2 regions of the Borborobacter xinjiangensis genome follow, and region 1 is predicted to be linked to the other one. Evidence: riboswitches for the same ligand, from Rfam matches in the RefSeq annotation. Region 1 holds a riboswitch; the other holds the start of a gene.
What was found. A riboswitch is a leader RNA that binds a small molecule or an ion and turns the genes downstream of it on or off. The one in region 1 is predicted to bind cobalamin.
Positions count from the first base shown of each region.

Region 2: it holds a riboswitch for cobalamin, as region 1 does, so the genes downstream of both, ACLKMW_RS06535 (TonB-dependent receptor domain-containing protein) here and ACLKMW_RS01565 (CbtB domain-containing protein) in region 1, are expected to answer to the same signal.

Region 1 is NZ_JBLLVA010000001.1:318,360-334,053, reverse strand. It holds gene ACLKMW_RS01605 (GcvT family protein) at 1-731, shown strand, start outside; gene ACLKMW_RS01600 (creatininase family protein) at 795-1,595, shown strand; gene ACLKMW_RS01595 (tyrosine phosphatase family protein) at 1,605-2,114, opposite strand; gene cobD (threonine-phosphate decarboxylase CobD) at 2,111-3,172, opposite strand; gene cbiB (adenosylcobinamide-phosphate synthase CbiB) at 3,171-4,139, shown strand; gene cobO (cob(I)yrinic acid a,c-diamide adenosyltransferase) at 4,151-4,765, opposite strand; gene cobU (bifunctional adenosylcobinamide kinase/adenosylcobinamide-phosphate guanylyltransferase) at 4,767-5,279, opposite strand; gene ACLKMW_RS01570 (CbtA family protein) at 5,272-6,030, opposite strand; gene ACLKMW_RS01565 (CbtB domain-containing protein) at 6,046-6,222, opposite strand; cobalamin riboswitch at 6,257-6,445, opposite strand; gene ACLKMW_RS01560 (aldo/keto reductase) at 6,506-7,336, opposite strand; gene ACLKMW_RS01555 (heparan-alpha-glucosaminide N-acetyltransferase) at 7,423-8,484, shown strand; gene ACLKMW_RS01550 (methyltransferase family protein) at 8,481-8,957, shown strand; gene ACLKMW_RS01545 (MerR family transcriptional regulator) at 9,047-9,433, opposite strand; gene mgtE (magnesium transporter) at 9,608-11,023, opposite strand; tRNA gene ACLKMW_RS01535 (tRNA-Leu) at 11,544-11,628, opposite strand; gene lipB (lipoyl(octanoyl) transferase LipB) at 11,994-12,737, shown strand; gene ACLKMW_RS01525 (ABC transporter ATP-binding protein) at 13,001-13,687, opposite strand; gene ACLKMW_RS01520 (lipoprotein-releasing ABC transporter permease subunit) at 13,687-14,973, opposite strand; gene proS (proline--tRNA ligase) at 14,973-15,694, opposite strand, start outside.
Region 2 is NZ_JBLLVA010000003.1:406,279-421,972, forward strand. It holds gene ACLKMW_RS06530 (ABC transporter substrate-binding protein) at 1-748, opposite strand, end outside; gene ACLKMW_RS06535 (TonB-dependent receptor domain-containing protein) at 766-2,658, opposite strand; cobalamin riboswitch at 2,831-3,040, opposite strand; gene ACLKMW_RS06540 (hypothetical protein) at 3,159-3,377, shown strand; gene ACLKMW_RS06545 (hypothetical protein) at 3,423-3,668, shown strand; gene ACLKMW_RS06550 (GGDEF domain-containing protein) at 3,677-4,438, opposite strand; gene ACLKMW_RS06555 (pyrimidine 5'-nucleotidase) at 4,589-5,296, shown strand; gene ACLKMW_RS06560 (LOG family protein) at 5,318-6,157, opposite strand; gene dapD (2,3,4,5-tetrahydropyridine-2,6-dicarboxylate N-succinyltransferase) at 6,354-7,208, shown strand; gene ACLKMW_RS06570 (DUF805 domain-containing protein) at 7,244-7,615, shown strand; gene ACLKMW_RS06575 (HAD family hydrolase) at 7,620-8,333, opposite strand; gene dapE (succinyl-diaminopimelate desuccinylase) at 8,469-9,662, shown strand; gene ACLKMW_RS06585 (transporter) at 9,666-10,262, shown strand; gene truA (tRNA pseudouridine(38-40) synthase TruA) at 10,247-10,999, opposite strand; gene ACLKMW_RS06595 (GNAT family N-acetyltransferase) at 11,008-11,508, opposite strand; gene fmt (methionyl-tRNA formyltransferase) at 11,505-12,440, opposite strand; gene def (peptide deformylase) at 12,447-12,977, opposite strand; gene ACLKMW_RS06610 (DNA recombination protein RmuC) at 13,081-14,325, shown strand; gene ACLKMW_RS06615 (hypothetical protein) at 14,570-14,701, shown strand; gene ACLKMW_RS06620 (DUF6481 family protein) at 14,841-15,266, opposite strand; gene ACLKMW_RS06625 (LLM class flavin-dependent oxidoreductase) at 15,611-15,694, shown strand, end outside.

The sequences.
Region 1 (15,694 bases):
TGGTCATCACCGATGTTACCGCCGCCGAATCGGTACTCTGTCTGATGGGACCGAAATCGCGCGACTTGATTCAACGCGTGAGTCCGAACGATTTTTCGAACGAAAACAACCCATTCGGAACGTTTCAGGAAGTCGAGATCGGGTTTGGGCTGGCCCGCGCCCACCGCGTCACCTATGTCGGCGAACTCGGCTGGGAAATTTACGTATCCACCGATCAGGCAGCGCATGTGTTCGAAGCGATCGAGGAGGCGGGCGCGGAGCTCGGGCTGAAGCTCTGCGGCCTGCACACGCTGGATTCCTGCCGCATCGAAAAAGCCTACCGTCATTTCGGCCACGACATCACCGACGAGGATCACGTGCTCGAAGCCGGGCTCGGTTTTTCTGTGAAGACCGGAAAAGGCGACTTCATCGGCCGCGATGCGGTGCTGCGCAAGAAGGAGGCCGGCCTGTCACGCCGGCTCGTGCAGTTTCGGCTGACCGATCCCGAGCCGCTGCTGTTCCACAATGAGGCGATCGTTCGCGACGGCAAAATCGTCGGCACGATCACCTCGGGCAATTACGGCCACCATCTCGGCGGCGCGGTCGGCCTTGGCTACGTCCCTGCAAAAGGCGAAAGCGAGGCGGACATGCTTTCTTCGTCCTACGAGATTGAGATTGCGGGCGAGCGGTTCAAGGCGGAGGCCTCGCTGAAGCCCATGTATGACCCGAAATCCGAAAGGGTGCGAATCTAGCCCTCGCCCCATCGGCCAGAAACCGCTAAATGTCGGACCGAACGGGCAAATCCGGATTTTGACATGGCCGAAGCAAGACGGGTCTGGTGGGGCGACTTCAAGACGACGGAGTTTTCGACGATCGATCCGGAGGCGACGATTGCCGTGCTCCCGGTGGCCGCCATCGAGCAGCATGGTCCGCATCTGCCGGTTTCCACCGACACGGCCATCATGCACGGCATGTTGGACGAGGTCATCGCGCGATTACCCGCCAATCTCGATATACGGATCCTCCCGGTCCAGGCAGTCGGGAAATCCGACGAGCATCTCTATGCGCCCGGAACGCTCACTCTGCCGCCCGCGACGCTGATCGAGGCCTGGACGGAACTCGGCGCGTCCATTGCGCGAGCCGGCGTGAAAAAGCTGGTCGTCGTCAATTCGCATGGCGGCAATGAGGAGATCATCGGCATCATCACGCGAAACCTGCGGGTGCGGTTCAATATGCTCGCGGTCAAGACAAGCTGGGAGAGATTCGGCCGGCCGGATGGGCTGTTCAGCGAGCTTGAACTGCGCCGCGGCATCCATGGCGGCGATGTGGAAACCTCATTGATGCTGCACTTCAGGCCTGACCTCGTCGATATGGGCAAGGCCGAGGATTTCGCCTCGAACGTGACCAAAGCCGAGCGTGAATTCGATCTGCTGCGGCATCAAAGCCCCCACGCCTTCGCCTGGATCGCCACCGACCTCAACCCGAATGGCGTCGTCGGCAACGCCGCCGCCGCAACAGCCGAGAAAGGCCGGCTGACAGCCGCGCATATGGCAGAGGGGTTCGTGCGTCTGCTCAAGGACGTGCGCAAGGCAAAGCCTGCCGACTGGCTGACCTGAGCCGCCTGATTAAAGATCGATCTTCAGTGCAAACGGCGTTCCTTCGAAAGCTTCGGCACCGCGTCCGATAGCCTTGATTGCCTCTACCATGCGTCCGCCGCGCCCGAGAACCCGGTCCGCCATCGCGACGAGGAGCGGATTGGGCGTCGCCGATGGCGACATCTGCCTCAAAGTGGTGGCCAGTTCCGCCTCGTCCCGCTTCGGCGAAAGCGCCGATGCGATGATATAGGCGCTGGCCGTCGAGCGGCTGATGCCGGCATAGCAATTGATCACCAGGGGGCGCGTTCGATCCCAACGCGCCGCAAACTTCAGCAAGTGGCGCACGTGCTCCTCACCGGGCGAGGTCATGCCCTCCTGCGGCTCGGCGATATCGTGCATGGCCATGAGGAGATGGTCGTGCTCCAAAATTGCCGATGGCCGCGTCATCGGCGTGCCGGCGTTCAGCAGGGAAACGAGTTGCCGTGCCCCGACGCGAACCACCGTCTCGTCCAGTTTGGACAGCGGACAGACATAAATCACGATGAGGTCTCCTTGTGGTTCGCGCCACGCATGGCTGCCCAGGTCGACAGAGCGATTTCAAGGCGCTGCCATTCGCTTTCCGCCGCCGGCAGGCCGATTCGAAGCGCTGAAGAATTCCAAGCGAATTTTCGCAGCAGTATGCCCCGGCTGCCAAGTTCTGCAAACAGGCTCGCGGCATCATTCGAGACAATGAAGCGGAACAGGCTGGTGCCGCCGACAACCGGGATGCCGAAACGGCCAAGCAGTTCATCGAGCCGTGCGGCCTCCCCCGCGAGCCGGCTTCGCATTGCGTCTCGCCATTCGGTATCGCCAAGCGCCTTGATGCCATATTCCAGCGCCGGCCCCGCCACCGCCCATGGCCCGAGTTCGGCCTCCAGTTTTTGCGTGATCGAGACCGCCGCAACGGCAAAACCAAGGCGCAGTCCGGCAAGCCCGTAGAATTTTCCGAAGGAGCGCAGCACGACGATGCCGCCGTCCGCAATATCCCCATCGAGACGCTCGTCCATCGGGCCGACATCCATGAACGCCTCGTCGACGGCCAGCAAACCGCCCTTGCCTTTCAGCACACGCGCCAGATCGAGAAGCTTTTCGCGGCCAATGATCCGCCCGTCGGGATTGTTCGGATTGACGACTATCGCCAGATCGGCCGCGTAAAGTGCTTCGAAATTATCGACCTCCGCCACCGCGTGTCCGGCGATTGCCGCAGCGCGCGCATGCTCGGCATAGGTCGGCCCGAGCACAAAAGCCCGGCCCGGCTTCACCAGCGAGGCGACGCGGGGCAGAAGAATCTGCGTACCGGGGGCGGCAGTCACATGTTCCGCCGAAGGCGCGCCATAGGCGAGCGCCGCAACGCCTGTCAGTTCGCGCACGCGCGCTGCTTCCGGGAGCCGTCGCAACGCGGTGGCCGGCAGATCGAAAAGCGGATAAGAGTGCGGATTGATCCCGGTCGAAAGATCGATCCAGGGTAGCGGCGCGTGAGGAAACAGCGCGGCTGCCCGGGCAAGACTGCCGCCGTGATCGCTCACCGCTGCCATCCAACTCCTGTTCTCAAGCGCCATGTTCGTTCTGCTCGCCTTCTTGTCGCTTCTTGCGGAACTGGGTCTCGGTTATCCGGATCGGCTCGTGCGCGCAATCGGCCATCCGGTGATCTGGATCGGCAAGTTCATCTCTTTCCTCGACCACCACCTAAATCGCGCCACCCATACCGACAATTGGCGCCGCATTTCGGGCGTGGCGGCGCTGGTCGCGCTGGTTGCCGTGCCGGCAAGCATTGGATTTTTCCTAGAAACGATCCTTGCATCGTTACCGCTCGGCATAGTCGCAACCGCCATCCTTGCCAGCAGCCTGCTTGCCCAGCGCAGCCTTGCCAGTCATGTCAAAGCCGTCGCCGACGCGCTGGAGAGCGGCGGATTGCCGGGCGGCAGACAGGCGGTATCGCAGATCGTCGGTCGTGATCCCGACCAGCTTGACGAGGCAGGCGTCTCGCGCGCGGCGATCGAAAGCCTGGCCGAAAACTTCTCCGACGGCATCGTTGCGCCGGCATTCTGGCTCGGCGCCGGTGGGCTGACCGCCGGGCTCGCCTACAAGGCCGCCAACACCGCCGACAGCATGATCGGCCACCGCACCCCGCGCCATGAGGCGTTCGGCTGGGCTGCGGCGCGCTTCGACGATCTCGTCAACCTGCCGGCTTCGCGGCTGACGGCGGTGCTTCTGGTTGTCGCCGCCATCATCTTGCCGGGCGCAAACCCTGCGGGGGCCTGGCGCGCGATCCGGCGCGATGCCCGGAAACATCGCTCCCCCAACGCCGGTTGGCCGGAAGCCGCGATGGCCGGAGCCCTCGGCCTCTCCCTTGCCGGCCCCCGCATCTATGGCGGCGTCACCGTGGACGACGCCACGATGGGCGACGGAAAGCGCGAGGCGAATGCCGCCGACATCCGGCAGGCACTTCGGCTCTACTGGACAGCCGACATGCTGTTGATCGCACTGTTCGGCATAGCTGCGGGCGCAGGCGCGATATTCGGCTGAAAGAACCCCGGCTAGAACTCTATTCCCTGCTGCGCCTTCACGCCCGCCGAGAAATGGTGCTTCACGGCTCCCATTTCGGTGACGAGGTCCGCCGCATCGATCAATGATTGCTTGGCATTTCGGCCGGTGACCACGACATGCAGCCCCTCGCGGCGGCCCCGCAAGGTCGAGACAACCTTGTCCAGGTCGAGATAATCGTAGCGCAGCGCGATGTTCAATTCGTCGAGCACAACGAGGCTGATCGTCGGATCGGTCATCAGTTCGACGGCCTTGCCCCACGCCGCCGCTGCAGCAGCGACATCGCGCTCGATGTCCTGGGTTTCCCAGGTAAAGCCCTCGCCCATCGTGTGCCATACGAGCTTGTCGCCGAAGGCGGCGAAGGCATCCTTTTCGCCGGTGTGCCAGGCGCCCTTTATGAACTGGACGACACCGACGCGCCGGCCATGGCCGAGCATGCGCAGCGCGAGGCCGAAAGCCGCCGTCGATTTGCCCTTGCCAGGACCGGTATTGACGATCAGCAAACCCTTCTCGACCGTCTTGCCGGCAACTTCCGCATCCTGAACCGCCTTGCGCTTGACCATCTTGGCCTTGTGGCGCTCGGCTTCCTTTTCGTCGATATTCTTCATGTCATTTCACCTGAAGCGGCAGCCCCGCCACCATGAACGATACGGAGTTTGCGCGCGCCGCAACCCGCTGGTTGAGGCGGCCGGCGGCGTCGCGGAATTTGCGCGCCAGAGCATTGTCCGGAACGATCCCGAGGCCGACTTCATTGGCGACGACGAACCAAGGCCCCCGAGGTGCCGCCAGCGCGCTTTCCAGCCGCTCGCATTCTTGCTCGAGATCGTGCCCGGCAAGCAGATGGTTGGTGAGCCACAGAGTCAGGCAATCCACCAGCAGCGGGCGGCCATCCGGCACGTCACCGATCGCACCCACAAGATCGAGCGGTGCGTCGATGGTGATCCAGCCCTCCGCGCGCTGCGCCCGATGCATGGCGATACGCTCGGCCATCTCATCGTCAAGGCTCTGCGCCGTGGCTATGTAGATCCACGGCGCGGGATAGGCGGCAACCAGCCGCTCGGCTTGCGCGCTCTTGCCGGAGCGGGCGCCGCCAAGCAGGAAGGTCAGCTTGGCCTCAGGCAAAACTGTCGCGCCAATTGGCGGCCGCGCCTGAGAAGCGAGCGCGGAAAACCCCGACCGCAGCCCCCAGCACCACCCAGAAGATCAGGTTGGTCACCGTCACGGCGACGACGAACTGGTGGTGCAGATCGACGGGAACCGGCGATTCATGGCTGTCGGGCTGCGGCGCGCCGATGATATGCGGCGCGATCATCAACGCCACGCCGATAAGCGACAGCACCATCGATGACCGGAAGGCGATCAGCCACAGGCCGGCGGCCGTGGCGGCGACCGTGCCGATCCACCAGGCCTGGCGGGCCGCAAGATCGGCCGCAGGCATGGCCGGCAATTCCGGTGGCAGGCCGAGACCCGGCGCCAGTGTGAACACGGCAAAACCGGCAAAGCCCCAGAAAATCCCCCGACGCCAGTTGGCGATGCCGCCCGTCAGTTCCGAAGCCGCAACCAGAACCAGGGCAAAGCCGATGCCGGTGACGATATTGGCAAGCGCGGTGAAGGCAAAGCGCTCGAAGCCGTCGGCCGGAGCCCAGCCCTCCCCGTCATGCTCATGAGCGGGTGTGGCCGCATCATGCGAATGCCCAGCTTCCGCTGCCTCAGGCGAAACGGCGCCATGGTCATGCCCACCGCCGGCATTTTCGAAAGTTTCGGCCTTCAGAATCAGGGGAACGGTGGCATAGGCCTGCATGGCCGTCATGATCAGTCCGGACAATAGGCCGGCGAGCGCCGCGATGAACACGACGTTACGAAACAATGTCATGGGAGCGATCTTTCGTTAGTGGCAGGGAAACGCCATCGAGTGGCGATAGTCGTGGCCGGCATTATGGACCGCTTCCATATGCGAAAAGCCGACGAAGCCGATAACGAAGACGCCGAGCAGGCCGGCAAGCGCAAGCTGCATGGCGCGCGAAGCAAAACCTGTTGTGGCGAGAGACGAAGACGTCGCGTTCATTTCATGTCCTTTCACCCTCCACCCGAGGGCATTGAGATATGTCATGTCGCCGGCAGGTCTCCTGGCTCGCGGATCACCGCCCTTCCCCGCCTTCCCGAGAACCCCAGTGGCATTGGAGAGAGCTAGCCGCGCACAGTTGCGGGGGCAGCTGCGGTTTTGGGCATTTCTGCCCGTGCCGCATTCCCTATTGATTCCTTTCGGAACCGACGACGCCCGGAACTATACGGACAAAGCCGTCGGTCGGCAAACCCTATTCCGGCATCTACGAGCCTGAATCCGCCGGTTAAGCGGCGTCCCATTCGGGCGCAAAGCTGTCGTTGCAAATACGGCTGCCTTGGCGCGAAAGAGCGGAGATGGCGCTCATTTCGTTCTCCGAGAGAGCGAAGTCGAATATCGCCATGTTTTCCTCAAGGCGCTCCCTCTTTGTCGTGCGCGGGATCGCCACCACACCCTGCTGCTGAATGTGCCAGCGCAGCACGACCTGGCCCGGGCTTTTACCGTGGCGGCTGGCCGCGGAGCCAATGGCCTGTTCCTCGAACAGGCCACCGCCGCGATAGAGCGGACAATAGGACACCATGGCCATGCCGGCCCCCCGGCATGCGCTCAAAATCTTGGATTGGTCGAGATAGGGGTGATATTCGACCTGATTGGCTACGAGCGGCGCGTCCGAAAGGGAAAGCGCCTGCGCAAGCAGAGCCGTCGGAAAATTGGACACGCCGATATGGCGGGCGAGTCCTGAGCGTTTGACGGCATTCAGCGCCCTGATCGATCCTTCCAGCGGAATTTGCGGATTCGGCCAGTGAATCATCAGGAGATCGACCCGATCGAGTCCCAACCGCTTCAGGCTGGTTTCGGCCGAGCGCTCGAGGTCGCCCGCCCTGATGTCCGTCCACCAGACCTTGGTCGTCACGAACACATCGTCGCGGGGAATGCCGGACGCGCGCAGACCCGCGCCCACATCGGCTTCGTTTCGGTAAATGCTCGCCGTGTCGATATGGCGGTACCCGACCGACAGCGCGTGCGATACGATTTCGGTGCAAAGCTCGCCCTTCAGCGTCCATGTGCCAACGCCAAGTGAGGGGATCATCGCGCCATTGGCAGCGACGCTGTGCATGGCCGGCTCCGATTTCATACTTTCGACCTCATCATCCATGCTAACGGTTGCACGACGCTCGACCAATCGCAACAGCACGCACCCGTATGGATTCGCAAACCCAATCATCCGATCAGCCCAAGACCAGGATCGGCCGCATCGCAGCGCTCGATGTCGCGCGCGGTGCCGCGTTGCTGGCCATGGCGATTTATCACTTTGCCTGGGACCTGGAGTTTTTCGGCTATTCCGATCCAGGCACGACCGCCGCAGGCGGTTGGAAATTCTTTGCGCGTTGCATCGCCACCAGCTTCCTCTTCCTTGTCGGCGTCAGCCTGTTTCTCGCCCATAGCAACGGGATTCGATGGAAAGCTTTCTGTCGACGGTTCGCGATGGTGGCGGGAGCGGCCCTTGCCATATCAATCGTTACCCGCCTCGCGGTGCCGGGCGGCTTCATCTTTTTCGGCATACTGCATCAGATCGCGCTGGCGAGCCTGCTCGGGCTTCTGTTCCTGCGCCTCCCGGCAGCTCTTACCCTCGGCATCGCGGCGTTGGTGATTGCCGCGCCCCATTTCCTGCGAAACGCCTTCTTCGACCATCCCGCCTGGTGGTGGGTCGGCCTGTCGTCGAGCAATCCGCGCTCGAACGACTACGTTCCGCTGTTTCCATGGTTCGCCGCAGTGCTCGCCGGCATTGCGCTGGCAAAGCTCACCTCATACGCCGGCCTCGCCGCACGTTTGGCGGAGGTGAAATTCGGCGGCTGGTCGCGCCCGCTGATCTTCGCCGGGCGCCACAGCCTCGCGGTCTATCTGATCCACCAACCGGTGCTGATTGCCAGCGTGTGGCTGGCATCCCAGGTCTTTCCCGCCGATGTGCCGACGCCCGAGGTGCGGTTTCGCAATTCCTGTGAGGCCACCTGCGAACAGAGCCGCGACACCGAGTTCTGCACGCGCTATTGTGTTTGCATGCTGGAGGAACTGGAGAAGGACGCGGGGCTCGACAAGCTTTTCAAGGGGGACGAAACGCCCGAACTGCGCGCCAGGATCGAAACCAGCGCGGGGCTCTGCACGACGCGAACCGACGACGCAATCGGCTTCCAGTCGGAGGAGAAAGCGGACAACAAGCTTTTAGGCGATCTCCCTGGTCCCGCTCTGCAAGGAGGAGTGCAGTGACTGACATTGAGACGAGCCAAAGCCGAATTCCGTGGCCGCCGATTCTTTATCTGACGGCTATCGCCATCAGCGTCGGGCTCGGCCTGCTCTTGCCGTTGCCCTGGATTTCGCGACCACTCTCCGACATTCTGTTTGCCGCCGGCGGCCTCGTCATTCTCGCGGCCATAGGCCTTTACGTTTCCGCCATCAGCTCCATGCGCCGCGCCGGAACGACGGTGCGGCCTGACCAGCCCGCCACGCACCTGGTAACGACTGGCGCCTTCGGGCTCACCCGCAATCCCATCTATCTTGCCAATACGCTGGTTATGGCCGGCATCGGCCTGCTTGCCGGCAACATCTGGTTTCTGATCCTGGCCTTCCTCGCCAGCGCCGCAACCAAAAAGCTCGCCATCGAGGGCGAGGAGAAATATCTGGAAACCCATTTCGGCAAGAAATACCGCGACTATGCCAAAAAGGTGCGCCGCTGGCTGTAACCGCATAGTCATGACGCCGGAAATTCGAAAACCGACCCGGCGGTGAGGCCGGCCGATTGGAGTTGGTCCCGCCTTCCGGAAGGCTATCCTTAAGTAGTCACGCCAAGCTCGACCAGCCGCTCGACGCAGGATTCCTCGGCACGGTCCAGTTCGGCAAGCGTCTCTTCCAGGTCGCGGCGCTTCTGACGCAAGTCCTCGCGCTTCTCCTCGATACGCTTGATCATCAGGTTAAGCTGCCCGACTTCACCAGGCGGTTCCTTATACATCTGGATGATTTCGCGAATCTCGCTGATCGAGAAGCCGAGTCGCTTGCCGCGCATGATTTGCCGCACCAGATGCCGATCGCTCGGCCGGAAGAGGCGCGTGCGGCCACGCCGCACCGGCTGGATGAGACCCTCGTCTTCATAGAAGCGCAGGGTCCGCGTCGAGATATCGAACTCGCGGGTCAGTTCGGTAATCGAATAGTATTCCCGCATTCTCGCTCCGTGGACAAATCCCGATATGGCGCATCGGTCCCCGACGGGAACCGGTCGGTTAGTTCGATGCTCGTTCAAGTGAGTCGTCTTGCTCGCCTCGCGGACGCGCAGCGACAAACACAGGATTTTGCCGGCATTTACGTAAAAGTCAATTACAGACAGCGACTATCAGCATCAAAGTGCGCCGAACCACCATGTGGCGAGCCCCAGAAACGCGAAGAAGCCGACAACATCTGTCACCGCCGTTACGAAAACCGCCGAAGCGACGGCCGGATCCGCCCCGAGCCTGTCCAGCAGAAGCGGTATCAATATGCCGCCGAGGGCAGCCACGAACATGTTTATGACCATGGCGGCTGCGATGATGCCGCCCAAAGTGGGGTCCTGAAACCAGCCGGCGGCGACAATGCCGATGAGGCAGGCGAAGATCAGCCCGTTGAGCAGGCCAACGCCCATTTCACGGCGGATGATGCGGCCGGCATTATAAATGTCCAGGTCGCGCGTCGCCAACGCCCGCACGGTCACCGTCATGGTTTGCGAGGCCGCATTGCCGCCCATGCCTGCCACGATCGGCATCAGCACCGCCAAAGCCACGATCTTCTCGATCGTTCCCTCGAACAAGCCGATGACAGACGCCGCGATGAACGCGGTTACCAGATTGACCAGCAGCCACGGCACGCGCGAGCGCGAGGCTGAAAGCACGCTGTCGGAGAGTTCCTCGTCGCCGACGCCGCCCATGCGCAGAAGGTCCTCCTCCGCCTCCTGCTGGATCACGTCGACGACATCGTCGATGGTGAGCACGCCCACCAATCGCTCGTTCTCGTCGACCACGGCCGCCGACAACAGGTCATATTGTTCGAACTCGTAAGCCGCCTCCTCCTGGTCCATGCTGGCGGGGATGGCGTGGCGGGTCTCATGCATGACATCTTCGACCTTGACCGTGCGCTTGGAGCGCAGCACGCGATCGAGATCGACGGCGCCGAGAAGCTTGAAGGTCGGATCGATGACGAAAATCTGGCTGAACCGGTCGGGAAGATTCTTGTCGTCGCGCATGTAGTCGATGGTCTGGCCGATGGTCCAGAACGGCGGTACCGCGACGAACTCGGTCTGCATGCGCCGGCCTGCGGTTTCTTCCGGATAGTCCAGCGAGCGGCGCAGCCTGATTCGTTCCGTGAACGGCAGCTGCGCAAGAATCTCGTCCTGATCTTCCTGGTCGAGATCCTCGAGAATGTAGACGGCGTCGTCGGAATCGAGTTCCTGCACCGCTTGCGCGATCTGCGCGTTGGGCAGGTTGTCGACGATGTCGAGACGAATCGCCTCGTCGACCTCGGTCAGCGCCGAGAAATCGAAATCGCTGCCCATCAGATCGACGAGCGCGCGCCGCTGTTCAGGCAACAGAACTTCGAGGAGATCGCCAAGTTCCGACTGATGGAGACTACCGACCTCCTGCTTCAGCGTCAGCGTATCGCGATCGGCGATCGCCGCTCCGACCTGAGCAAGGAACGACGCGCGGATGACGCCATCCGCATCGTAGATGTCAGCGGCGGGTTGGGGAGCCCCGGAGCCCGGCGAATGTTTGTCCTGGCCTTCCAAATTCGCCTCTTGCACTGGAGCATCGTCCCGAACCGAAGGTCAACGCAGCAAATTGCAGACCTTCAGCAAGACCATGCATCAAAACAACTCAAGAGCATTGGCTCCGGCTAGAGCGCCGTGCGTCCGGGACGCACAAAGGACGCTCCAGCACTTTAAGTCCGCGCAAATCGCTTTGTTCAAGTGATTCCACTTGAACGCGTTTGCGCCAGGCCGGGCCGGTCATGCTCCAGAACGTGATTCCAAACCGAGGGTCGGTGCAGCAGAGTTGCAGACTTTCCCGTCAAAACCACGCGTCGAACCGATTTCTTAAGCTTGAGGGCGGGCTAAGCCCAGCACATAAGCTCAAAAAGCATCCGATATCTGGCATGAACAGATGTCGATTCACAGCCTTGCAGCGAGGCGTTGCACATCTTCGTCTCGACATGTGGCGAAGAAGCCATTCCGAATGCCGCACCGATGGCTCATGCGAGCCATCGCGAACTCAGACAAAGAAAATTTATTCAGTGATTGAAAAGTTCGTTGGTGCGGTCGAGAAGACTCGAACTTCCACGGGTTGCCCCACAGCGACCTCAACGCTGCGCGTCTACCAATTCCGCCACGACCGCACGTCACGAAAAGACCGGTCGGAACCGGCCAGCGGCATTTAGCAAATCGCTTCCTGCGAAACAAGGGCATCCAGCGGAATATTCGGCGGTTGCGTGAAGACCAAATGAAGCCGTGGATCATCGCTTGGGAGACCACCCGAGCCAAGCCGCTCTCGCCCTGTTTTCGGAGAGCATCAACGCCGATCGGCTCTGGCTCGAATCCGCGGGAACGGCATAAGAAACTGGACCTTTCCCGCGCTCGCGGCCATATGTTGGCTACCCGAGGACGCTGGCCTGCGACCCAGCGCCCCGGCATCGCATTCGGGCTCGTTCGGTGTTTCCGACGAACACGCGAATGCACCAGAGCAAGGAACGACAACCCAGCCATGACGCAGCGCAGCCAGATAGAGACATCATTCCTGCCAGTTCCCGGGTCGCCCTCGGTGGAATGGCGAATCGAGCCGGGTTTGACTGCCTATGAGCATGCGCTTGCCTTCATGGAAGCACGCGTTGCCGCGATCCGCGATGGCTCGGCCGCGGAGATGGTCTGGCTGGTCGAACACCCTCCGCTCTATACTGCCGGCACCAGCGCACGTTTGGACGATCTCGTGGACCCGGATCGCTTTCCCGTGTTCAACGCCGGCCGCGGCGGCGAATACACCTATCACGGGCCTGGCCAGCGGGTCGCCTATGTCATGCTCGACCTGAAACGTCGCCGCGAGGATGTTCGCGCCTTCGTCGCCGCGCTGGAGGCATGGATCATCGCAACCCTCGATCGCTTCAACATTCGAGGCGAACGCCGCGAGGACCGGGTCGGCGTCTGGGTCGTGCGGTCGGACCGCCCGCCCATGCCCGACGGCTCGCCTGCCGAAGACAAGATCGCCGCAATCGGCATCCGGCTACGACGCTGGGTGAGCTTTCATGGCATCGCAATCAATGTCGAGCCCGACCTTACCCATTTCAGCGGCATCGTGCCCTGCGGCGTCTCCGATCACGGCGTGACCAGCCTTGTCGATCTTGGACTGCCGGTCACCATGGCCGACCTGGACAACGCGCTGAAACAGTCGTTCGAAGCCGTCTTCGGCCCCGCTGCCGCCATGCCGGCCGAAAGCCGCCGCAAGGCAGGCTGATCCTGCAAATTCAACGCGCAACTCACATCGCGCCGATCCACATCGCCATAGTGACAAGAAACGTGCTCATGCAAACCAACGAGGCTACATCCTGAACGAAATCGGTCATTTGATTTCTCCTGTATTCAGTATGTTCGTAATTTGTTCCATTTTTGTTCGTGCGTCAAGCCGCCACTGCTCACCCGGCGAGAAAATGCTCACGCGCGGCTCACAAGGTTAATCGTCAATTAAGTCGTGGATGAAGCGTCTTTGACGGCGCCTCGTCAGATCTGAACGACCTTGCCTTCCGACAGCGTCACGCGTCGATCCATGCGGGCCGCAAGTTCGTGATTGTGGGTGGCGATCAGCGCCGCCAGCCCCGACTGCCTGACCAGAGCAGCCAGAGCATCGAACACATAAGACGCGGTGACCGGATCGAGATTGCCGGTCGGTTCGTCGGCAAGCAGCACCAGCGGCGCATTGGCGACAGCACGTGCGATCGCCACGCGCTGCTGCTCGCCGCCGGACAGTTCCGAGGGGCGGTGATGCGCGCGTTTGCCGATCTGCATATAGTCGAGGAGTTGTACCGCTCGCGCGCTGGCTTCGGCGGTCGGCAGCCCCTTAACCAGTTGCGGCATCATGATGTTTTCGAGCGCGGAGAATTCCGGCAGGAGGTGATGGAACTGATAGACGAAGCCGATGTCATTGCGCCTGATTGCGGTGCGCTCGTCGTCCGAGAGCCGGCCGCAGGCCCGGCCTGAAAGGATCACGTCGCCGGCATCGGGACGCTCGAGCAGCCCGGCCGTGTGAAGCAGCGTTGATTTTCCAGCGCCCGAAGGCGCCACCAGCGCCACCATTTCACCCCGCCGCAGCGAAAAATCAGCGCCGTTGAGAATGGTGAGCGTGCGCGAGCCCTGCACATAGTGGCGTTCGACGCTCTTCAACTCGATGATCGTATCGCCCGTCTTCATTATTCGTACCGCAGCGCCTCGACCGGATCGAGCCTGGCCGCGCGCCAGGCGGGGAAGAGCGTGGCCAGGAAGGACAGCGCCAGCGCCATCAGGACGACGCTGAGCGTCTCGCCGGGGTCCATTTTCGCCGGCAGCTTGCTCAAGAAATAAAGCTCCGGATTGAACAGCACCGTGCCCGAAATCCAGGAGAAGAACTGCCGGATGGACTCGACATTGAGGCAGATGACAATGCCGAGGATGACGCCCGCCAGCGTTCCAGTCACGCCGATGGCCGCGCCGGTCATCAGGAATATACGCATCACCGCGCCACGGGTCGCACCCATGGTGCGCAGGATGGCGATGTCGCGGCCCTTGTCCTTGACCAGCATGATCAGGCCGGAAATGATATTGAGCGCGGCGACGAGCACGATCAGCGTCAGGATCATGAACATCACATTGCGCTCGACCTGAAGCGCGGAGAAGAAGGTCTGGTTGCGCTGGCGCCAGTCCGACAGGAAAACCGGCCGCTGCGCCGCAGCCTCCACGGCTGGCTTCAGGCTGTCGACCGCGTCCGGATTTTCAACGAATATCTCGATCGTTTGGGCGCGATTTTCGAGGTTGAAATAAAGCTGTGCTTCGGCGAGCGGCATGAAGACGATGGAGGAATCATATTCCGACATGCCGACTTCGAATATTGCCGTCACCGGATAGGTCTTGACGCGCGGCGTGGTGCCGATCGGGGTGATGTCGCCCTCGGGCGAGACCAGCGTGATCAGATCGCCAAGCGCCAACCCCATATTGTCGGCCATGCGCTGGCCGATCGCCACGCCCTCGCCTGTGTCGAAGCCGACCAGCGAGCCCTGCCTGATGTTGTTGGCAACAAGCGAAATTTTGGCGAGATCGTCGCCACGCATCCCACGCACAAGCGCACCCGTGCCCGGCCCCACCTCACCCTGCGCCAGCACCTGTCCGTCGATCAGCGGAATGGCGTATTTCACCCCGGCCACGCCATTGATGCGGCCGGCGACGGCGGCATAGTCGTCAAGAGGGGTGTCGATCGGCTGAGCGACGATATGGCCGTTGATGCCGAGAATGCGCGACAGGAGTTCGGCGCGGAAGCCGTTCATCACCGCCATGACGACGATCAGCGTCGCCACTCCCAGCATGATGCCGGCAAACGAGATCGAGGCGATCACCGAAATGACGGTTTCCTTGCGCCGCGACCGCAGATAGCGCCAGGCAACCATGCGTTCAAACACGGAAAATGGTCCGGCGCCGCCCGCCGGTTTGGCGGCAACATCGTTCATCAGGCGGCCCCGAACCGTATTGCGGCTTCGGCGATGGGCAAGGTTTCACGCTCGCCTGTGCGGCGGTTCTTGATCTCGACCTCTCCGGACGCCGCCCCGCGCGGTCCGACGATCAATTGCCAAGGCAGACCGATCAGATCGGCGGTGGCGAATTTGCCGCCCGGTCGCTGGTCGGTGTCGTCATAGAGGACGTCGCGCCCAGCGGCAGTCAGTGCACTGTAGAGCTCTTCGCAGATGCGGTCACATTCGCCGTCACCGGTCTTCATATTGATGATGCCGATGTCGAAGGGCGCCACCGACTCCGGCCAGATAATGCCGTTCTCGTCATGCGAGGCCTCGATAATGGCAGCGATCAGCCGAGTCGGGCCGATGCCGTAGGAGCCCATGGAAACAAAATGGTCCTTGCCGTCGGCACCGGTGACCTTGGCGCCCATCGGTCGTGAATATTTTTCGCCGAAATGGAAGATGTGACCGACCTCGATGCCGCGCGCGGAAAGCCGGTCCGTTTCACCGATGGCATCCCAGGCGGCCTCGTCATGCATCTCGTCTGTCGCCGCATAAGGCGTGGTCCAGTCCCTGACGATGCCGCCGATTTCCGCGTCGTTGGAGAAGTCCGTGTCTTCGCCAGGCACCGGCAGCGCCAGGAAGTCGCGGTGACAATAAACCTGGCTCTCGCCGGTCTCGGCCAGGATAATGAACTCGTGGCTGAGATCGCCGCCGA
Region 2 (15,694 bases), on a different contig from region 1:
CTTGCGCGCCAAGCGCCAGATAGGCGGGATGCGTAAAATTTTCCTGCGCCAGCGCCGGCGCGCCATAGTCCCGGTTGCTTGCGGCGATCAGGTCGGGATCGGCCATTATCAGCAGTTCCATCGGCAGCCTTACCGTTCCCGCGACGCCGAGTTTCTCGGCGATATTGGTGAGCCCGGCGGCGCGAAAAATGGCATCCGTCAGCGTGCCGGTGCCGGACGTATAGCTGTTGGCCTCGTAAAGCGCGATAGTGCGCGGAGGAACCTTGGCGTCCCGCAGTCCGGCAAGCCCACCGTCCAGGTCCGCCACCAGCTCGGCGGCTCTTATCTCGCGATGCAGCAGCCTGCCGACGCGGGTCAAATTCTCGCGCACATCCTCAAAGGATCTTGCCGGCGCGAATTCCTCGACGCGAAATCCGAGCCTCCGCAAGAGATCGATCGTCGGCCGCGACGAAAATGTTCCGGCAAGAACCAGGTCGGGCTGCATCAGGAAGATTTCTTCGGCCTGACTGTGATTGATCACGTAGCGCTGCGCCTCAGCCGCCATTGCCGAGGTGCCCGAATCGCGGGCGAGAAACGACACGGAATGAAGTTGCCCCTCGCCGGCAATCAGCATCGCCAACTGATCGGTGCAGACATTCAACGATACGACACGGCGCGGCGCGGGCTCCGCCATGGCAGACGCTGCCAGAAACAGGCCGGCCAGCGCCGCGAGGAGAAGGCTTGTTCCGGATCGTTCAATGAAACGCATAGTGGCGTCGGCAATCGCTAGAAGGTTCGCGAGAAACTCAGATTGAACGTACGTCCGGGCGAGCGGTAGCCGTTCGATGTCGAATACTGCTCGTCAAAGACATTCTCGACCGCAAACTTCAGCTCGGACTGCTCATCGAAGGCATAGGATGCCAGGACATCGACGGTCGTATAGGCTGGCAGCTTGATCGTATTGTCCTCGTCCGCAAAGCGGCTGCTTACATATAGCAGCCCGGCCGTCAGATCGAGCTTGTCGGTCGCCTTGAACGAAAGCTCGGCGGATGCCTTGAAGCGGTTCTGGTAGGGAATATCCAGGCCGCTGTCGCGATTTTTCGGCTCGCGAATATCGACCGAGGCCCTGCCGCGCCAGCGATTGTCGAAGCGATGCTCGAGAGCGGCTTCGAAGCCCGTAATCATGACGTTCTCGATATTCGACGGTAGCCAAGTGCCCGGAAACACCTCGCTCCAGTTGATCTGGTCCCTTATGCTGGTCCGGTAAAGCGCCAGATCGAGGCTGGTCGAATCTGTCGGCCGCCAGTTCAGGCCCACTTCATAGGAGCGCGATTTTTCCGGCCTGAGGTCGGGATTTCCCATGAACGGATAATAGAGCTCGTTGAAGGTCGGTGCCCGAAAGCCGGTGGCGAACGAGGAGCGCGCCACCAGACCCGGCACGAATTCATAGCTGGCGCCGATATTGTAGGTCGTCGCGCCGCCAAACTGTTCGTTGTGATCGTAGCGAATTCCCGAATCGATCGTCAGCGCCTCGTATTCGAGCGAATGCTGGCCGAACACCGCCGCAAGATCTCGCGCCGTGGCATCGTAGGGAAGACCGAAAACCGAGCTGCCAGAGATCGTTTCGCGGTATGCCTCGACACCGCCGCTAAAGACGTGCCGGCTGTTGTCAAGCTCCAGTGACTTTTGCGTCGATGCAAATATGCCGTAGCGGAGTGTATCGAAGTCGTCGCCGGCAATATCACCACGGAAGTTCGAGGACTTGTCCACTGCCGAAGTCAGTTCGACGGTGGAAGACCAGCTATCGGAATGATCAAGGCGACCGCCAAGCCTGCCGGCAAATGTATCGGTGTCGGATTCGTTGGGATCGGGAAATGGCCGATCATACTGGTTGCGCCCGCGCGCATAGAGTCCATCGGTATAGATGCGACCCCAATCGAAATCCTTGGACAGTGAGAAATTGCCAGATCCGGTGAGAAACCCATCGTCGTCCTTCTCATGCGAGAAACTGGACGGCAGCGTGAACTCGTAGCCGCGCGTTCCCAGGAGACTGCCGCCGAAGGCGTAGTTGGTGCCGTCCTCGGTCTGGCCACTGACATTGCCGGAAACATAACCACCCCAGGGATGCATCACGCCCGTGCTCACCGTCGTGCACATCGCGTTGCCATTGGCGCAGGTGCCGCCCTGCTTGGTGATGATGTTGACGATGCCGCCAATAGCGTCGGCGCCATACTGGGCTGAATGCCCGCCCTTGGCGATCTCGATACGTTCGATCGAGCTCAGGGGGATGCTGGCGATGGCTGTCGTGCCGATCGTCGCCGAGCTTGCCCGCACACCGTTTACAAGCACCAATGTCTGCGTTGAAGTCGTTCCGCGCAGCGAAATGCTGGACTCCGATCCGAGCCCGCCATTGGTTCGGATGGAAACACCCGGGTAGGATTTCAGCAGCGTCGGCAGGTCGAGCGCGCCCGATTGCTCGATCTCCTTTTCGTCGATGACAGTCACCGACGATGTGCTCCTGGCCAGCGTCGATTCGCGCCGCAGCGGCGTTGTAACCGTGATCTGCTCGAGCTTGATGACGCCGTCTGCGTCCTGCGCGCCAGCCGCGCCTTGAAAAGCCAGGACAGCGCCGATTGCGGCAAATGCGGAAAAGCCCGCGCGGAAAATAGTCGTAGACATTCAGCCCTCCGTTCCGGCCGGCAAAGCGATAATCTGCTTCACAGGCACAATCAGAACCGCGGACCGGAAGGATTTGTCAGGGCAAGAACCCATCAGCCATCCGGGCGCGCGGCAACACTTTTTCAAATGTCACCGCCACGGACGACCGCGCCGGAACACCCCTCGTGTTCGGGCATGGGTGACTGGAAAGGCAGGTCTCCTGACTTCCGTGTCATTGCGTTTCTTCCGCCTTCCCGGTCGCGCCATGCGCTCTCAGTGGCTTTTTGGAAGAAGGCTCAACGGCTACAGTTGCGGGGGCAGTTGCGGAATGGCCGATATCACGGCGTCACCGCATTCCCTTTTCATCCGCCCGAAGGCGAAACCAGTTCCGGGCGGGAAGCTAGCCGCGGAAAGACGAAGCGTCAATTGCGCTTTCGGCTTCATCACCACAGTAGTGATTCGACGGGTTCGAATATCGTGTTAGGGTCAGGTGCGGGCGTTCATGTCCGGAGGGAGACAAAATGCCCGAGCAATTCCTCGATCATCGTCTCGAATGCCCCTACTGCCACACCATTCGTTTGCGCATTCCATCGACCGTGAGGCCGGAAACCTTCATTTCCTGCGAGGATTGCGGGAAATATCTCGGCACCTGGGACGAGTTGCAGAGCGATTTCGAACGGCAGGGCGGACAGAACGGAATTTTCAAGCTCGACAAGGGTCGCATCAGGCGTGTTGATTAGCGGCGCCCGGCACGCTACCCAAACATGACGATCAGAGGACGACCAATGGATTCGGTGGAGAAGTTCGCGCTCTCGATAATGCTTGTCTTCGGGGCGCTGATAATCGGCGGCCTCATGGCAATCGGTATCATGTGGAGCGACAAGCCGGGTTTCCTGTTCGCGCTCGCCGCCGCCATCGTCGTGTGGATATCGGCATTCGCCGTGCTGTTCGGCAAGCCGAAGATCTATGGCGTGCTGCTCGTGCTCGCCGGTTTCCTGGTTGCGGCCTCAATTACCGCCGTGGTGACCTAGGGTCCTTCTTACGCGGCCCTCACCATCACCTCGCCTATGATCACCAGGTTGCGCCCGCGTCGCTTGGCCTCGTAAAGACGGGCATCGGCCGCGCGCATCAGTTCGGGCACTGTCCCATCGGGTGGACAATGCGTTCCGCCGATGCTGACGGTGAGGCGAACGACCGCGTCATCCACCGGCGCGAAATGAATCTGCTCGACTTCGCTGCGGATACGCTCGGCAACGCTTGCGGCCTCCTCGTCCGAGGCACCTACGAGGATTGCGCCGAATTCCTCGCCGCCAATGCGTCCCAGTATGTCGCTGGAGCGCACGCCGCGCGAAATCGCCGCCGCGATCTTCTGCAAGGCGTCGTCTCCCGTTAGGTGACCGAAATTATCGTTGATTCGCTTGAAATGATCGGCATCGATGATCAGCAGCGCGCCACGGTCCGCCTTGCGCCGCGAACCATCCAGCGCGGCAAAGAAAGCCTCGCGATTGAGCATGCCGGTCATGTCATCACGCTGCGCCTTTTCGGCCAAGCGCCTATGGGCGGCGGCAAGCTGCGCATGGACCCGGGCAAGGTCGCGATGGGCCTGCTTCAGCCGATCGCTCTGCCAGAAGGTGAAGGCGCTGGCCGGCCAAGCGGTCGCGAGAGGGCAAATAATGCACATCAGCCACGCATTGCCGTCAACCACCCCTCCGAGCGCGGGAACGATGGTGATCACCAGCAGTAGGGACCCGGCAACCGCCCCGAACGCCACCAGCCCGGACCTTACAAATATGCTTTTCATCGACAGCTTCCGATTTCGAAAGCCCATGACAGCAAAGCGTTAAAGGTCTCCTTTCAGGCATGCATAAGATTTGATCTTTTCCGGCTTCGGGCCCGAGCGTGGCAAAGCGCTCATGGCCATCGATGCGTCAGTCGTGTCATAAGGACTGTCATGACCCAGTCTCCGAAATCCGCCCGATTCGCCCATGTCACCGATTGGGTGTTCGACCTCGACAACACGCTCTATCCGCATCACACCAATCTGTTTTCGCAGATCGATGTGAAGATGACCGCCTATGTGTCGGAGCTTCTGCAATTGCCGCGCGATGAGGCGCGCAAGCTGCAGAAAGAGCTCTACCTGGAATACGGGACGACGCTGAGCGGGCTGATGCAGCGCCACAATATCGATCCCGACGACTTTCTCAATAAAGTCCACAACATCGACTATTCGTGGCTGGTCCCCGATCCCGCGCTCGGCGAGGCGATAAAGGCGCTGCCGGGGCGCAAGTTCATCTTCACCAACGGGGACCGGGGCCATGCCGAGCGCACCGCGCGCCAACTCGGAATTCTCGATCATTTCGACGACATCTTCGACATCGTCGCGGCGGGCCTGACGCCGAAGCCGGCGCCGGAGACCTACGACAAGTTCATCGCGCTCCACCGCATCGCCGGCCCCAATGCGGTGATGTTCGAGGATCTGGCGCGCAACCTGATCGTTCCCAAGGCGCTCGGCATGCAGACGGTTCTGATCGTACCCAAGAACTTCGAGCCGACATTTTCCGAAATCTGGGAACGCGACCCGTCCTATGACGATGCCGTGGACTTCGTCACCGACGATCTGGCGACGTTTCTCGGCACGATAACGCCAAGCGCCGCGTGACGGACCCGGAGGGCTTCCGCGTCAGAACTGGTAGAATTCGCGGATGATCTTCCAGGCTTCGTCGGCGGTATCGACGAACTCGATGATGTCCTGATCGCCTGGCGTGATGGTGCCCTGCTCGGCCAGGAAATCGAGATCGATCGCCCGCTCCCAGAACGCCTTGCCGAAAAGAACGATAGGAACCCGCTCCATGCGGCCGGTCTGGATCAGCGTCAGGGTTTCGAAGAACTCGTCCATCGTGCCGAAGCCGCCGGGAAACACCGCCACCGCCTTGGCGCGCATGACGAAATGCATCTTCCTGATGGCGAAGTAGTGGAAATTGAAGCAGAGTTCCGGCGTCACATAGGCGTTCGGCGCCTGCTCATGCGGCAGAACGATGTTGAGGCCGATCGACGGCGCGCCGACATCGGCCGCACCGCGATTTCCCGCCTCCATGACGCCCGGCCCGCCGCCCGTAACCACCACATATTCGCGATAGCGCGAGGTGGCGGAATGGCGTGAGCAGAGTTGCGCGAATTTGCGCGCCTCGTCGTAATATTTGCTGTTTTTCTCAAGGTTCTTGCGCTGCGTCTCGTCCTTGGCGGCCCAGGCCTCGCCGCCCGGTTCAGGTATGCGCGCCCCGCCGAACAGAATTACGGTCGAACGAATGCCGCGTTCGGCCAGCACCATTTCAGGTTTCAGCAACTCCAGTTGAAGCCTGACCGCCCGCAACTCGCGCCTTGTCATGAAGTCCGAGTCGTTCCAGGCAAGCCTGTATGTGGCGGCACGCGTCTGTGGGGTGTCGGGGACGCTCTTTACCCGTTCCAGGTCCTCGTCGGAGTGGGGTAGCGGTGTCCACCCCTCCTTTTCCATCGGATTCATGTCGTTCTCAAAACCCCCGTCAAAAATTCCACACCCCAGCACCGTCCCGGGACACTGGCGTGATTGACCGCTTCTATGCCCTGACATAGGGTCCGCGCGATCTTGGAACAGCCGACAGCCCAACGCCAGTCGACCATATTGTTAGGTCCCGACCCTAAAAGACGCCCCTTAACAGCACGTGTAGCGGAGAAACTTCATGCCCAAAGCCGACCTTGCGAATCTTGAAGCGACCATAGAGAAGGCGTTCGAGGAGCGCGAGACCATCACCACCGATACGCGCGGAGAAAGGCGCGAAGCCATCGAGACCGCGCTGAGCCTGCTCGACCGCGGCGTCGCCCGCGTAGCCGAGCGCCAGCCCGATGGTGTGTGGAAGGTCAACCAATGGCTGAAGAAGGCCGTTCTGCTCTCCTTCCGGCTCAATCCGATGGAAGTCGTCAAGGGCGGGCCGGGCGATTCGATCTGGTGGGACAAGGTGCCGTCGAAGTTCGCCGGCTGGAGTGCGGTCGATTTCGAGAAGGCCGGCTTTCGCGCCGTGCCCTCCTGCGTGGTGCGCCGCTCGGCCTACATCGCGCCGAATGCGGTTCTGATGCCGTCCTTCGTCAATCTCGGCGCCTATGTCGATTCCGGAACCATGGTCGACACCTGGGCCTCGGTCGGCTCCTGCGCCCAGATCGGCAAGAACGTGCATCTGTCCGGCGGCGTCGGTATCGGCGGCGTTCTGGAACCGATGCAGGCCGGCCCGACCATCATCGAGGACAATTGCTTCATCGGCGCTCGCTCCGAGGTGGTGGAGGGCTGCATCGTACGCGAAGGCTCGGTGCTCGGCATGGGCGTCTTCATCGGCAAGTCGACCAAGATCGTCGACCGCGCCACCGGCGAGATCACCTATGGCGAGGTGCCGGCCAATTCGGTCGTCGTCGCAGGCTCATTGACCGGCAAGCCGCTCCCCAATGGTGAGCCCGGCCCCAGCCTCTACTGCGCCGTGATCGTCAAGCGCGTCGACGCGCAGACCCGTTCCAAGACGTCGATCAACGAGCTTCTGCGGGACTGATCGACCCCGCGTCGCATGACAGGAAACGCACGAAATTGCCTGACAAAAACCAGTTTCTCTGGCTCTTCTTCAGCTTCGCCGGTCGCATCAACCGGGCGGTGTACATACTGACGTTTCTATTCATGCTGGCGGTCGTGTCGTTTCCGCTCTACCAGTTCATGCGCGTGCCGGAGGAAAGTCCGGCCGCGCAGACCTGGTCGGTGGTGTTCGGCGTAACATTCGCCATCTTCCTCTGGGTGCATATCTCATCCAGCGTGAAGCGCCTGCACGACATGGGAAAGCCCGGCATCATCGCGGTTTCGCTCTTCATTCCGATTGTTTCGTTCATCGCCTTCCTGGCGCTCTGCGTCTTTCCGGGCGAGCCCGGACCCAATCGGTACGCAAGGCAGACCAACGCGGCGAAATAGGCGGTCAGCGTTCCAATTCATCGATCAGATCGGCCAGCTCGGCTATATGCGCCAGGCGCCGGAAGCGCGGCGCCTCGGCCGGTTCCTCGACATGTTCGAGGACCCAGGTGAGATCGTGCGGAACATAGACGCCCCAGCTTCCGGCCTCGATGGCCGGAACGATGTCCGATTTCAGCGAATTGCCGACCATCATCGCCCGGTGCGGCCCGTCGCCGTGACGGGCGAAGATGCGCTCATAGGTGGCGGCGTTCTTGTCGCTGACGATCTCGACCGCATCGAACAATTCGCCGAGCCCTGACTGCGCCAGCTTGCGCTCCTGATCGAACAGGTCGCCCTTGGTGATCAGGATCAGTCGATAGGCTCCCGCCAGTTCCTCCAGCGTCTCGCGCACGTTCGGCAGCGTTTCGACCGGATGCGAGAGCATGTCGCGTCCGGCTGCGAGAATTTCGCCGATCACGCGCGCCGGTACCCGGCCTCCGCTCAGCTCCAACGCGGTTTCGATCATCGACAGGGTGAAACCTTTGATGCCGAAGCCATAGACCGCCAGGTTGCGCTTTTCCGCTTCAAGCAGGCGGGCGTGAATGTCGCTGCCCTCGGCATATTCGGCTAGCAACGAAGCAAAATGCGTTTCCGTCACGCGGAAGAACTGCTCGTTCTGCCAAAGTGTGTCGTCGGCGTCGAAGCCGATGGTGGAGAGCGGCAAGCTTCGGGAAGGCATTTTCCAGTCCTGTCATGAACGGAGAGAACGGCAGTCTATTGCCAACAGACAGTCGTTCCAATCCGCGTTGATGGACCAAATGCCAATGGCTTATGCGCCGTGACAGCGCTGGCGGTTTGAAGTATCTGCGTTTGCATGAGCTTGCCTAAAGACCCTGCCGAAAACCTCGCCGCCCTGATCCGCTGTCCATCGGTGACTCCCGCCGAAGGTGGCGCGCTGACGGCGCTCGAAGCAATGCTTGCGCCGCTCGGCTTTGCCGTCGAACGCCCCGTTTTTTCGGAAAACGGCACCCCCGACATCGAGAATCTCTACGCACGCCTGTCCGGCAATGGCCCGCATCTGATGTTTGCCGGCCACACCGATGTCGTGCCGGTCGGCGATGAGACGGCATGGAGCCAAGCGCCGTTTTCCGCCGCCGTCCATGATGGGGAAATGTACGGCCGCGGCGCCGTCGACATGAAGGGCGGCATCGCCTGTTTCGTCGCCGCGCTTGCCCGCCATATCGAATCACGCGGCAAGCCGAAAGGCTCGGTGTCGCTGCTGATCACCGGTGACGAGGAAGGACCGGCGATCAATGGCACCGTCAAGCTGCTCGATTGGGCGGTCGGCCGCGGCGAAGCCTGGGATGCGGCAATCGTCGGCGAGCCGACCAATCCGGACCTGCTCGGCGACATGATCAAGATCGGACGGCGTGGCTCCATTTCCGGCCTCGTCACCGTCCACGGCCGGCAGGGCCACGTCGCCTATCCCCACCTTGCCGACAACCCGGTGCGAGGGCTGATGACGCTGCTCGACGCGCTGATGAGCCCGGCTTTCGACGACGGAACGGAAAACTTTCAGCCGAGCAATCTTGAAATCACCTCGATCGATGTCGGCAATGCGGCAACCAATGTCATCGCCGCAAAGGCGACCGCAGCCTTCAACATACGCTTCAACGATACATGGACTGCGGAAACCATCCAGGCTGAAGTCCACAATCGGCTGGATATCGCCAGCGGCCGGCGGAAATACCGCAAAGGGCGCAAGGAACCGGTCGAATTCGAGGTCACCTGGCGCGACCGGCCGAGCCATGTATTCCTCACCCGCGACGACAAGCTGATCGAGACGTTGAGCGCATCGGTGAAGGCGGTTACCGGCAGGCAACCGGCGCTGTCGACTTCCGGCGGTACCTCGGACGCGCGCTTCATCAAGGACTACTGCCCGGTGGTCGAATTCGGCCTGGTCGGCAAGACCATGCATATGGTCGACGAGCGGGTCGCGCTCGACGATCTGGAAATGCTGACCAATATCTACACACGGTTCATCGAGGACTGGTTCGAACAGGGCTGACATATGCCACCTTCCGAGGACATCCAGAGATATCTGGTCGGCGCATGGCGGCTGATGACCGGCCGGCGCGACGGCATCGCCATGCTCGATCTTTCCGCCGATGGCTTCTGGAACTCCTTCTTCGCCATCGTGGTGGCGCTGCCGGCGCTGATCGTCGGCTGGGTGGGAACCGCCAACGAACTCGGTGCGGATCCGGCCGCTTCGGCGAGCCGCTTCTCCTATCTCCTGCGCCTCGCCCTCATCGATCTCGGCTCTTGGATATTGCCGCTGGTCGCGCTCGCTTTCGCCGCCCCGCTTGCCGGCCTGCGCGACCGTTTCGTCCACTATGTCGTGGCCACCAACTGGGCGTCGGCAATCCTGTCATGGGTGATGTTGCCGGCCGCGCTTTTGCGGATGGTCACCTCGTCAGGGTCGGACTTGGTCATCGTGCTGTCGCTGGCGCTGTTTGCACTTTCCATGGCCCTGACCTGGCGGCTGACTAATGCAGTGATCGATCGCGGACCGGCAATGGGCACCGCAGTCTTCGCCGGCATGTTCATTGCGTCGGTCGTCGTGCTCCTGGTGCTGCAAGCAGCATTCGGCATCTACATTCCCGCGTAGTCGACTCCCGTCAGGTAGAGTCCGCAAGCGGGCGCGACGGAGCCGCAAGCCGCACGGTTCCTGGCTTCCAGCGCGGCCTTCACGTCGCTCGGCCTCCAGGCGCCCTCGCCGACACGCTTGATGGTGCCGACCATCGAGCGCACCTGATTGTGCAGGAAGGATCGCGCGGCGGCGTGGATTTCGATCTCATCACCGACCCGCCGAACATCGAAACGGTCGAGCGTTCTGACGGGGCTGGACGCCTGGCATTGGCCGGAGCGGAAGGTCGAGAAATCATGCCGGCCAAGCAGAAGCTGCGCCGCCTCATCCATGGCATCCGCGTCGAGCTTCTTCTGCACCACCCACACCCGGTTTCTCTCCAGCGCGGCAGGCGCGCGGCGATTGAGGATACGGTAAAGATAGCGCCGGCCGATGGCCGAGAACCTCGCATCGAAATCGTCCGCCACGGCGCGGGCGGCAAGGATCGCCACCGCCTCCCCGGCCATTTGCAGATGTGCGTTGAGCGCATCGCGAACCGTGTCATCGCGCCAGGTCTTCAGGAGATCCACATGCGCGACCTGGCCCGTTGCGTGCACGCCGGCATCGGTGCGCCCTGCCCCGCGCAACGTCACCTCTTCGCCGCAGAAATCCCTGATCGCCCGCTCGATCACGCCCTGAATCGTCGCCGGCCCATCCTGCCGCTGCCAACCGGCATAAACGGTTCCGTCATATTCGATGTCGAGGCGGTAGCGCGGCATTGCCCGGCTCAGAGCGCCAGGAAGGCGCGGGCATAGACCAGCAGGCCGGTCGTCGGTGCTTCGCCCCAGGCCAGCGCCTGCAGCGCCTCGCCTTGATAGTCGCTTTCAAAGCCCGCCGCCTGCGCGTGGGCGTAGCCGAAACGGCCGTAATAGGCTGGATCGCCGAGCACCACCGAAAGCCTTTCTCCGTCAGCCTTCAGCCGCGCATGGGCGGTTTCGACCAGCGCGCTGCCTATGCCCTGACTATGAAAATCAGGATCGACCGCCAGCGGCGCCAGCGCCACGGCTTCAAATCTTGCGTCGCCTGCCTCGATCCCCAGCCGGGAAAACAGCACATGGCCGACGATGCTCCCGTCACGCTCCGCCACCAGTTCCAGAACCGTGTCGCCATCGGCTACCAACTGCTCGACCAAGTCGGCTTCGAAGACCTGCCCGAAGGCCCGCTCCTCGACACGGCGGATGCCCGCCCGATCGGAAGCCTCTGCCTGCCTGATTGTCACGCCGTTCATGCGAGCTTCATGCCTTTGCCAAGTTTTGCGCCGCGCAGGAATTCATCCGTGCCAACCGGCTTGCCGCCCGCCCGCTGCACTTCCAGCAATCTGATCGCGCCCTCGCCGCAAGCGACGGTCAGACGATCGTCCAGGATTTCGCCAGGCAAACCCCTGCCATCCGCGCGTGTCGAACGCAGCAGTTTGAGCCGCTCGGGTTTGCCCGCCGATGTCATTTCGCACCAGACGCCGGGGAATGGCGACAGGCCACGAATGTGGTTGTGAACCTCGCGCGCCGGCCGCGACCAGTCGATGCGCGTTTCGGCCTTGTCGATCTTCCTCGCATAGACGACGCCTTCCGCTGCTTGCGCAACAAGCGGCAGATCGCCGCTTTCCAGCCTTCCCATCGCCGTGACCATCAGTTCCGCGCCAGTCTTCATCAGGCGGTCATGCAATTCGCCGGCGGTCATGTCAGGCTCGATGCTGACGCGGGCGGTCATTGCCACCGGCCCGGTATCCAGTCCCTCGTCCATCTTCATCACCATCATGCCGGTTTCCTCGTCGCCGGCCATGATGGCGCGCTGGATGGGAGCCGCGCCGCGCCAGCGCGGCAGCAGCGAGGCATGGCCGTTGTAGCAGCCGAACCGCGTACCTTCGAGGATCGGCCTCGGCAGCAGCAGGCCATAGGCGACGACCACAGCGACATCGGCCTCAAGGCGCCTGAATGCCTCCTGCTCGGCCGAACCTTTCAACGAGACCGGTGAACGCACCTCGATGCCCAGCCGCTCTGCCTCGCGCTGTACCGGCGACGGCGTCAGTTCCAGCCCCCGCCGGCCGGCGGGGCGCGGCGGCTGCGTGTAAACGCAGGCAATCTCGTGCCCGGCTTCGGCCAGGGCGCGAAGCGTCGGCACGGAAAATTCCGGCGTCCCCATGAAAATGATGCGAAGGGGCATCCGCCCCTACCCGACCAATCGGCTCGGCTGGCGGTCTCTGGCGAGTTTCTTGAATTTCTTGACCACCATGTCGCGCTTCAGCCTGGATATATGATCGATGAAAAGCACGCCGTTGAGGTGGTCGATCTCATGCTGCAGGCAGGTTGCCATTACGCCGTCGGCGGTGATTTCCTGTTCCTTGCCCTCGCGATCGAGGAACCGGACGCGCACCGAGGCCGGCCGCTCCACCTCCGCATAATAGTCTGGAATGGAGAGACAGCCCTCCTCGTAGACGGACCGCTCGTCGGAGCTGTGCACGATCTCCGGATTGATGAAGACCTGCGGCGCCCGCTCCTCGCCTTCCTTGGCGATGTCGATGACCAGCATGCGCAGCGGCTCGCCAACCTGAATAGCGGCCAGGCCTATGCCCGGCGCATCGTACATCGTCTCCAGCATGTCGTCGGCCAGCTTGCGCAACGGCTCGTCGACGCGCTCCAGCGGCTTGGACACCTGGCGCAACAAGGGATCGGGAAGAATAATGAGCGGCTTGATGGTCATTCGCTTCACCTAAGACTTCCCTTAAAACCCGTCAACCATCTTGGCTCTGTCGATGTTCCTGTTTTGATCTGTCCTTGGCGCCCGAATCACGTATTGTGCGGCAATGAACGATCCGCTTTCCGAACCGGTCCTGCGCCTTGGCGCCTCAACCCTCACATTCGGCCAGTTGCTCGCCCTCGGCGCCGCATTGGTGCTGGCGGTGTTCGTCGTGCTCATCGTCGCGCTATGGCGCTCCTCCAAGGCGCGGGCGGTCGCAGCGATCGAGGCGGCCGAACATGCGCGGGACGCAGAGGCCCGCATGGCCTCGATCCTTCAGTCGCAGGCGGAAATGCAGGGTCGAATGGGCGCCATCGCCGAGGTCTTCGGATCGCGGCAGGCCGAACTCACCCAATCGATCGGCCAGCGCCTCGACGCGATGACCGGCAGGCTCGGCCAGACCATGACCGAGCAGACGAAATCGACGCATGAGAGCCTTGCCAAACTTCAGGAGCGGCTTGCCGTCATCGACACCGCGCAAGGCAACATCCAGTCGCTCGCCGGCCAGGTGGTGCAATTGCAGGCGATCCTCTCCAACAAGCAGACGCGCGGCGCTTTCGGCCAGTCGCGCATGGAAGCAATCGTCGCCGACGGCCTGCCGCACGGCTCATATGCCTTCCAGGCGACGCTCTCCAATGGCAACAGGCCGGATTGCCTGGTGAAGATGCCGAACGACTCTCCCTCGCTGGTCATTGATGCCAAGTTTCCGTTGGAGGCCTGGAATGCGATTCGCGCCGCCGAAGGACCCGATGCGCAGAAGCTTGCGGCTCAGGCCTTTCGCCGCGACGTCGAAATCCACATCAGGGACATTTCCGAGAAATACCTGATCAACGGCGAAACGCAGGACACGGCCTTCATGTTCGTGCCCTCCGAATCGGTGTTCAGCGAGATCCACGAGAATTTCGAGCAACTCGTACACCGCGCTCACCGTGCCCGCGTGGTCATCGTCTCGCCCTCGCTGCTGATGCTCTCGATCCAGGTCATCCAGGCGATCCTGAAGGATGCGCGCATGCGCGAACAGGCGCATTTGATCCAGGGCGAGGTGATCCGATTGATGGAGGACGTTTCGCGCCTCGACGAGCGGGTGCGCAAACTGCAAACGCATTTCGGCCAGGCGTCCAAGGATATCGATGACATTCTGGTCTCGTCGACCAAGGTGACCAAGCGCGGCGCCAAGATCGAATCGCTGGAATTCGGCACGAGCCGTCCCGACGAGCCGGCATCGGGCACTGCCACCCTTCCCGCCGGGCGCGCGGCCGAGTCCAAGACCGGCCAGTTGCGGCTGCGGGTGGTGGAAGAGCGGGAGCATTGAAGCCAGCGCTCCACCATCCCTGAACATTTGATCACCGCACGACTACAGGGGAAGCGTGAGGAGCGTTAACCGCCTCCGCTTTCGGCTCTTGCTCTTGTCACGATCTGTTGGTTCACTCCCTCTGCCCGAAGCGCGATATGTGCTTTGGGCAAGCAAGGGACGCTCTGCCGATTTGAGTTTGCGCGTGGTCTTTCAAAGCCGATGTCGGCTTAGGAAACATGCGTCGGCAGCAAGGGAGCACGCCATGGCCAAGGGACAGTTGCGCAGTAACAAGGAACCGCGAAAGCCGAAGAAGGACGCCAAGAAGCCGGCAGCCGAGCCGGCACTCAAGGCGCCGGCGGTTCAAGCGATAAGGCTGAAGGACAAGAGCAAATAGGCCCAACATGAAACGGATACGTTCCGGTCCTTGCCGGAACGTATCTTCAAACACTCATCGCGCGTTGTTCGGAACGCAGCCGCGGCCATAGCGCGAAGCGCCAGGCCGGTTTGCGATCTGAATTACGCAGAGTACCGAATTAGAGCGGCCTCGGTGGCGGCATCCGGCCACCGCGAGCCTTGCGGGCCGCATAGCGTGCGTCACGCTTGGCCTTGCGCGCTGCCTCGTCGGCGAGCAGGCGGGAGATGCGCTCCATCTCCTCGGCTTCCTTGGCCTTTGCCTCGGCAGCGGCAGCCTCTTCGGCGGCGATGCGTGCAGCTTCTTCCGCCGCTTCGCGCTCGGCTCTTTCGATCGCCTCGCGTGCCAGACGTTCCTGCCTCAGTCTTTCCTTCTCGGCATTGCGCCTTTCGCGCGCCTCGAGAATTGCCTGGCGTTCGGCTCTGCGGGCCAGCACCGCCGGATCGTCGTCGGCCGGTCTTGCCTTGAACCGCTCCAGCATGGCTCTTTTTGCTTCATTTGCGGCGTTGCGCCGTTCGAATATGTCTTGTTCCTTGTAGAGTGCCAATGTTCGCCTTCAATCCTAGTCGTCAGTTCGCGAAGTCTGTCGTCGCCTTGCGAGGCTTACATACGCGGGAAACTTGAGAGTTCAAGCGCCAATTCGGAATGCCTGCCATGTAATCGGTAGATGTTGCCGTAGGGGAACGGTTTGGCTGCCCCAAATCTTGGAAACACCGTTCACGATCGGGTCCCTGGCGATCAGGCCGACGCGTCGTTATCTGAAGCGCAAAGTCATGCGTCCAATCGGGTGCAAAAAGACGCTCCTTTTGTGAACTCAATCCAAGCTTCGCGTCATTCGAAAGCGACTTCCAACTTTCGGACCGACGCGCTGGCGCAATCGAGGACAATCCGATGGAAATCGGTCTTTATACTTTCGCCGATGTCAGCCTTGAGCGCGGGCCGGACGCCGTCACCCCGCATCAGCGGCTCCGCAAT